3 regions of the Amycolatopsis sp. SB7-3 genome follow, and region 2 is predicted to be linked to each of the others. Evidence: riboswitches for the same ligand, from Rfam matches in the RefSeq annotation. Region 2 holds a riboswitch; each other region holds the start of a gene.
What was found. A riboswitch is a leader RNA that binds a small molecule or an ion and turns the genes downstream of it on or off. The one in region 2 is predicted to bind S-adenosylmethionine.
Positions count from the first base shown of each region.

Region 1 (2,196 bases), on a different contig from region 2:
CACCGAGACGGAACCGGCCCACCGGCGTGTCGCCGATCCGGGTCAGGCCGCCGCCGATGGTGGCGAGTTCGACGTCGAAGCGACCGGCGGCCTCCGGGAGGAGCGCACCGACCGAAGCGAAGCCGACGAGCACGACGTCCACAGCCCGGTCGTACTTCGAGGCCTGCGCCCGCCCGGTCTCGATCGCGGGAAGCAGCGCCTGCGCGGTCCGGCTGTTCGGGTCGGAGACCAGGTCGAGCACGGTCCCGCGTTCGATGATCGCCCCAGCCTCCAGAACCGCGACGTCGTCGCAGACACGGCGAACCACGCCGGCGTCGGGAGTGGTGAGCAGCACGGTGACTCCGAGCTCGGCACGGGCCCGGTCGAGCACGGTCAGGACCGCGCCGGTCTCCTCGGACTGCACACCGGCGGTCGGGTCGTCGGCCAAGAGCACGGACGGCCCGGCGGCCAGCGCTTTGGCGATGGCGACTCGACGCAGCTGCCCTTCGGACAGGTCGCCCGGCCGCTGCCCCGCCCGAGGGGTGAGACCGACCAGGTCGAGCAGGTTGCCGACCCGGTTGCGGCGCTGCGGCCCGTCGAGACCGAGCTGTTCGAGCGGGGAAGCGATGTTGCCGGCGATGGTGCGCTCAGCGAGCAATTCCGGTTTGGTGCTCACGACACCGACCTGCCGCCGGATCTCGCGCAGGCGGCGTCCGTCGAGGGTCCCGGTGTTGAGGCCGTCGAGGCGGACGACGCCGCGGTCGGGGCGCTCCTGAAGACCGATGCAACGAGCGAGGGTCGACTTGCCGGAGCCGGCCGGGCCGACGACTCCGAACAGCGAGCCCGCCTGGATGTCCACGCTCACATCGCGCAGCGCGACGACGGGATTTCCGTTGAGGGGAAAGGATTTGGACAGGTTTTCGACAGTGATCACGAGAGGCTCCATGCGAATGGGGCGCTGCTTCTTTCGAGCGCGCCGACCGTCACCGAGTGACCGTCCGGAAACGGACGGTTTTCAGAGGTAAGGGAGAAGGACTCAGGCAGTAACGGTGGAGCGTCGACACGCACTTACCGTGCGGCGACCTTCATCGACGACACGTCGCCTGGTCAGCAGGAGCGGGTGGGTGACCCTGTTCATTAGGCACAGCCTCCATCGGTCCTGGCTGTAGCACCTGCCCTGTGGAGGGTGGTTGCTGCGACTTCGGCGAGCCAGGTCTCTCAGTCGCTCGGGATGGCTCACTGAGTAAAACCGATCCCACTGGATGAAAGCAAGCGCGTAGGCGCAGATCACACGTCTGGTCGCGTCCATCATACAGGATGCGCTGTCCATATATTGGAACAAAGGCGGGCGCCTTCGGCCTGCCCCAGGCGTGCTACCTGCTAAGACAATGCCGGCTCATACAGATCGAGAGGAAGACTTACGCACTCGTGCTGACCTGGGCCGAGGGGCGTTCGCGCGGTGCCGGTCACATCCCTAGCAGGCGGTCAACCCGCGGCTGCGGCGATCCGCGCGAACTGGTGGACATCCAACTGCTCACCGCGCGTCTTGGGATCGATACCCGCCTTCTCGAGCAGCGCCCCCGCGCGTTCGGCGGAACCGGCCCATGACGCCAACGCGGCGCGCAAGGTCTTCCGCCGCTGGGAGAAGGCGGCGTCGACCACCGCGAACAATCGCTCGCGGTCCACGGACGAGACCACCTCACCCCGCTCGAAAGCGACCAGTGCGGAGTCCACGTTCGGAACGGGCCAGAACACCGCGCGAGGCACCGCGGCGACCTTGCGCGCCTTTCCGTACCACGCGAGCTTGACGCTGGGGACGCCGTAAGTCCGGCTCCCTGGACCGGCCGCCATCCGGTCCGCCACTTCGGTCTGGACCATCACGAGGCCACTGGTCAGCGACGGCAGCTCGGCCAGCAGGTGAAGCACGACCGGAACCGCAACGTTGTACGGCAAATTCGCGACGAGCGCCGTCGGACTCGCGGGCAGGTCGTCCGCCGTGATCCGCAACGCGTCCGCGCCGACGACCGTCAATCGTTCGGCTCCGCCCCGTTCGGCGGCGGTATTCGGCAATCGCCCCGCCAGCACAGGATCGATTTCGACCGCGACGACCTCGGCGCCGGTCGCGAGCAGTCCGAGCGTCAAGGAGCCGAGGCCTGGCCCGACCTCCAACACGACGTCGCCTTCGCCTACCCCCGAGAGGTCGACGATGCGTCGCAC
Region 1 covers NZ_JBFPJQ010000001.1:1,270,711-1,272,906, forward strand. The annotation lists gene AB8M46_RS06155 (methionine ABC transporter ATP-binding protein) at 1-913, opposite strand, end outside; SAM riboswitch class I at 1,127-1,217, opposite strand; gene rsmA (16S rRNA (adenine(1518)-N(6)/adenine(1519)-N(6))-dimethyltransferase RsmA) at 1,465-2,196, opposite strand, start outside.
Region 1: it holds a riboswitch for S-adenosylmethionine, as region 2 does, so the genes downstream of both, AB8M46_RS06155 (methionine ABC transporter ATP-binding protein) here and thrC (threonine synthase) in region 2, are expected to answer to the same signal.

Region 2 (2,196 bases):
GACGGCCTTCTCGGCGACGGCGAAACCGTTCACGTCCGCGCGGCCACGGTGGTAGCGCCGGACGGCCTGCTCGTCGACCGCCCCGCCGGCGTCCGCGACGAGCTGGGTCGCCGCCGACGACAGCTCGCGCAGATCCGAGCCGACGGCGTCGATCAACGCGAGCACGGCCGCACCGTCGATCTTCCCGCCGACCCGGCGGACCTCGTTGCGGACAAAGGATTCCCGCTCGGCGGCCTTGGTCAGCTTCGGGCATTCGACGACCTCCGCGCCCGCCTTCTTCAAGGCGGCTGGAAGCCCTTTCGCGGCCTTGCTCCGGCCGCCTCCGCTGTGCACGACGACGAGCACGATGCCGTCGGCGGGCGCCTTGACGTAGGCCATCACCCCGTCGGCGAGCTCCTGCGAGATGTCGTGCGCGGATTCGAGGACGATCACCCTGCCCTCGGCGAACAGCGAAGGGCTGACCATTTCCGCGAGCGCCGGGACTGTGAGGTCCGACACCCGGATCCGGGTGAGATCCGCCGTCGGATCGGCCGCTTTGGCCGCGTCCGAAGCACTGCGGACCGCACGTTCGATCAGCAGCTCTTCCTCACCGAGAACCAGGACCAGCGGCGATGGGGCGGAAGCTTGCGTCGTCACGGTGACGATCCTGCCACTCGTCCTCTCGTGTGCTTTGTCCGGTGATGTGTTCCGGGCACGGTGGCCCCACCTGAGGCTCATGTCGTACGGTGTTGGCGAGGCGACGCGCTGACGCGCGTGCCGACAATCGAATACCGCTCATCCAGAGGGGCAGAGGGAACGGCCCGATGAAGCCCCGGCAACCGGCGTCAGCCTGTCATCCCGCGATCGCGGGGTAGCTGACGAACACGGTGCCAATTCCGGCCCGCCACCGGCGGGGCAGATGAGGAAAGGAACCTCGTGATGACCGCAACCCTCGGCACGACCTCCACCACCAAGACCCCGGATCTCGGACCGGCAGTCGAACTGGTGTCGAAGGAAGAGGGACACCGGCAGCCGCTCGCCCCCGAATTCGTTTCCGCCGAGGACTTCTCGCCGCTCGAGGTCGCCTACGACTTCGGCCGCGTGCGCCGCGAGGACATCGAAGCCGGACCGAAGAACATCTGGCGCTACAAGAAGCTCCTTCCCGTTCCGTCGAATGTCGAAGAAATCCCCAACACCGAACCCGGCGCCACCCGGCTCATCCAGGCCGACAGGCTCGCGAAAGCCTTGGGTGTCAAGAAGGTCTGGGTCAAGGACGACACCGGGAACCCCACCCACTCGTTCAAGGACCGCGTGGTCGCCGTCGCGCTGGCCGCCGCCCGCGAATTCGGATTCGACGTGCTGGCCTGTCCGTCGACCGGCAACCTGGCCAACGCCGTCGCCGCCGCGGCGGCCCGCGCGGGCTGGCGGTCGGTCGTGCTGATCCCGAAGACCCTCGAACGCGCCAAGATCCTCACCACCGCCGTGTACGACGGCGACCTGATCGCGGTCGACGGCAACTACGACGACGTGAACCGGCTCGCCACCCAGCTCGCCGCCGAGCAGGAGAGCTGGGCGTTCGTCAACGTGAACGTCCGGCCCTACTACTCGGAAGGCTCCAAGACGCTGGCCTTCGAGGTCGCCGAACAGCTCGGCTGGCGGCTTCCCTCCCAGATCGTGGTGCCGATCGCCTCCGGTTCCCAGCTCACCAAGGTGGACAAGGGTTTCCGCGAGTTCGGTCAGCTCGGCCTCGTCGACGAGACGCCGTACAAGGTGTTCGGCGCGCAGGCCACCGGCTGCTCCCCCGTCTCGGCGGCCTTCCGCGCCGGTCACGACGTCGTCCAGCCGGTCAAGCCGGACACGATCGCCCGGTCGCTGGCGATCGGGAACCCGGCCGACGGCCCCTACGTCCTCGACGTGGTCAACCGCACCGGTGGCGCGATCGAAGACGTCACCGACGAAGAGGTAGTCGAGGGCATCCGGCTGCTCGCCCGCACCGAGGGCATCTTCACCGAGACCGCGGGTGGCGTGACCGTCGCGACGGCCAAGAAGCTCATCGAGACCGGCAAGCTCAACCCGGACGAGGAGATCGTCCTGCTGATCACCGGTGACGGCCTCAAGACCCTCGACGCCGTCGAGGACAAGATCGGCCCGAAGGCCACCGTCAGCGCCTCGGCCGACGCAGTCCGCGAAGCTCTGGGTATCTAAGCTCGGCCATCT
Region 2 covers NZ_JBFPJQ010000006.1:34,716-36,911, reverse strand. The annotation lists gene holA (DNA polymerase III subunit delta) at 1-636, opposite strand, end outside; SAM riboswitch class I at 772-905, shown strand; gene thrC (threonine synthase) at 919-2,184, shown strand.

Region 3 (2,196 bases), on a different contig from region 2:
TAGACGCCGACAGTGTTGGGAGAACCGGCTTCGTGCCGCTCAGGTCCGGAATTCCAGACCACGGAGTCATGGCTGACGAGCTTCGTCGCGCCGCCGCCGGCGAGGTACGGCTGGGCCGCGCGCAGCCAGTCCGCGCGGCCGATCAGCGCGCCGGCGCCGAAAGGTGCGTACAGCTTGTGGCCCGACAACGCGACGTAGTCGACGTCCAGTTCGCGCACCGAGATCTTCCGGTGCGGCGCGAGCTGCGCCGCGTCGAGTGCGATCCGGGCGCCGTGCCGCCGCGCGACGGCCGCGATCTCCTTGACCGGCAACAGTTCGCCGGTCACGTTGGACGCGCCGGTGAGCACGACCAGCCGCGGCCCCTGCGGGCAGTCCGCGAGCGCTTCGTCCACAGCGGACACCGCGGCGAGCCGGGTGCGCGGCGTCTCGACCCGGCGGACGTTCGGCCCCTTCCACGGCAGCAGCGCGGCGTGGTGCTCGGTGTCGAACACGACGACCGACGTGTGCTTCGGCAGGCTGCGGGCGAGAAGGTTGAAGGAATCGGTGGTGTTGCGGGTGAACACGACGGTGTCGGTCGATCGCGCGTCGACGAAGTTCCGCAGGATTCCGCGCGTCCGCTCGTAGAGCTTGGTGGAGACCTGCGAGGCGAACCCGGCCCCGCGGTGCACGCTGGCGTACCAGGGCAGGAACTCGTCGACCGCGGCCCGCACCTTGTCCAGACAGGGTGCGCTCGCCGCGTGGTCGAGGTTGGCGTAACCGATGTCGCCGCCGGTGACCAGCGGAACCCGCAGACCGGCACCCGCGACCGTCGGGATTTCGTGCGTGGCAACGGTTTCAGCAGGGGTGCTGGTGCGTTCGAGAGCGAGAGTCATCGTCATCCTCCGGGCCAGGGGACCCGACGAGGATCCCGCGCTTGCCCGTCGCACCACGCGACGAGCCAGGTCCTCACCCGGGGCACCCCACCGCGGTAGGAGGGTTGCCGGTCAGCTAGCCGGGGCTTGACGCTGACACTCGTGACCTACGGACGAAGTTAGCGGATGGGCGGGCGATCGAGCCAGCCCTCGTCCGCATCTTGAGACGCCGCTCACGTGTCCCGCGAGCGGGAAACACCGCTGCCCGGCGCCGCGCCGCGCCGGGCAACGGCAGGTCAGACCCGGAATCGGCCGGGCAGTCCGATGGTCGCGCGGGAGGAGAGCTCGGTCGCGGTACCCGAGTACTGATCGGTCCCCGCGGTGAACCGCCAGCCGCCGAAGGTCTTGCCGTCGACCGCCTCGCCGTAGGCCTCGGCGACCGTGGTCGAGACCTCGTCGTAGGACTTGCCGTTCCAGTTGCCGGCGCCGACCCCGAAGTCGCGCGAGTCGCCGCCCTGCGCGGCGGCCGTGGGCAGGGTCCACAAGGTGAAGTGCACGTGGGCGCCGGTGCTGCTGCCACCGCAGGGCAGCGCGTTGCCGGTCCGGCCGAGGGCGTCGCCGGGGACGACCTGCTGGCCGTCGGTGACCGAAATGTTCTCCATGTGGTAGTACCCGGTGCGCCAGCCGCCGTCGTGGTCGACGGTCACCCAGTCGCCGCCGGAGCAGTGCTGGATCCGGACAGTGCCCGCCAGCGGGGCGCGAACGGTGCTGTCGCCGGGGCTGAAGTCGATGGCGTTCTTCACGCCGGAGTTCCCGTTGTCCGAGTGGATCCCCGCCGAGTAGACCGATTGGCCCGTCTCGAAGGGCAGCCCGAACGCGGGAAAGGCACCGGCCGCCGTGGCCGTCGGAGCGGAGAGAGCCACTCCGACGAGTGCCACCGCGGCCCCCAGACCGGCGAACCGCACAGGAAGTTTCGTCACCTTGCGTACTCCTTACCCCGTGACACTCACCCATTCGATGGAGTCGATTGCCGGGAAAGTAATCCAAAAGGAGTACGAAAGGGAAGAATTTTCTGAGATCAACCGACGAACAGCTGGTGCCGGTTCGTGACCTACTGGCCGGATTCGCCCTTCCACCTGGCCAGACGGCCGGCGCGGTCGACGGCTCGCAGGCGTCGTTCGGCCGTGTCACGGGCTTCAGCGGTGGTCACGACGAGTAACTGGTCGCGTTCCTGAAGCCGCGTGTTCTTGTTCGGCGTGAAGCCCGTGCCGTCGCGGACGAGGAGGCTGATCGTCGCCCCCACCGGCAGCCGCAGTTCGGCCAGGTAGACGCCGTGCATCTTCGA
Region 3 covers NZ_JBFPJQ010000011.1:59,365-61,560, reverse strand. The annotation lists gene AB8M46_RS39590 (aminotransferase class V-fold PLP-dependent enzyme) at 1-872, opposite strand, end outside; SAM riboswitch class IV at 905-1,019, opposite strand; gene AB8M46_RS39585 (M23 family metallopeptidase) at 1,148-1,831, opposite strand; gene AB8M46_RS39580 (potassium/proton antiporter) at 1,963-2,196, opposite strand, start outside.
Region 3: it holds a riboswitch for S-adenosylmethionine, as region 2 does, so the genes downstream of both, AB8M46_RS39590 (aminotransferase class V-fold PLP-dependent enzyme) here and thrC (threonine synthase) in region 2, are expected to answer to the same signal.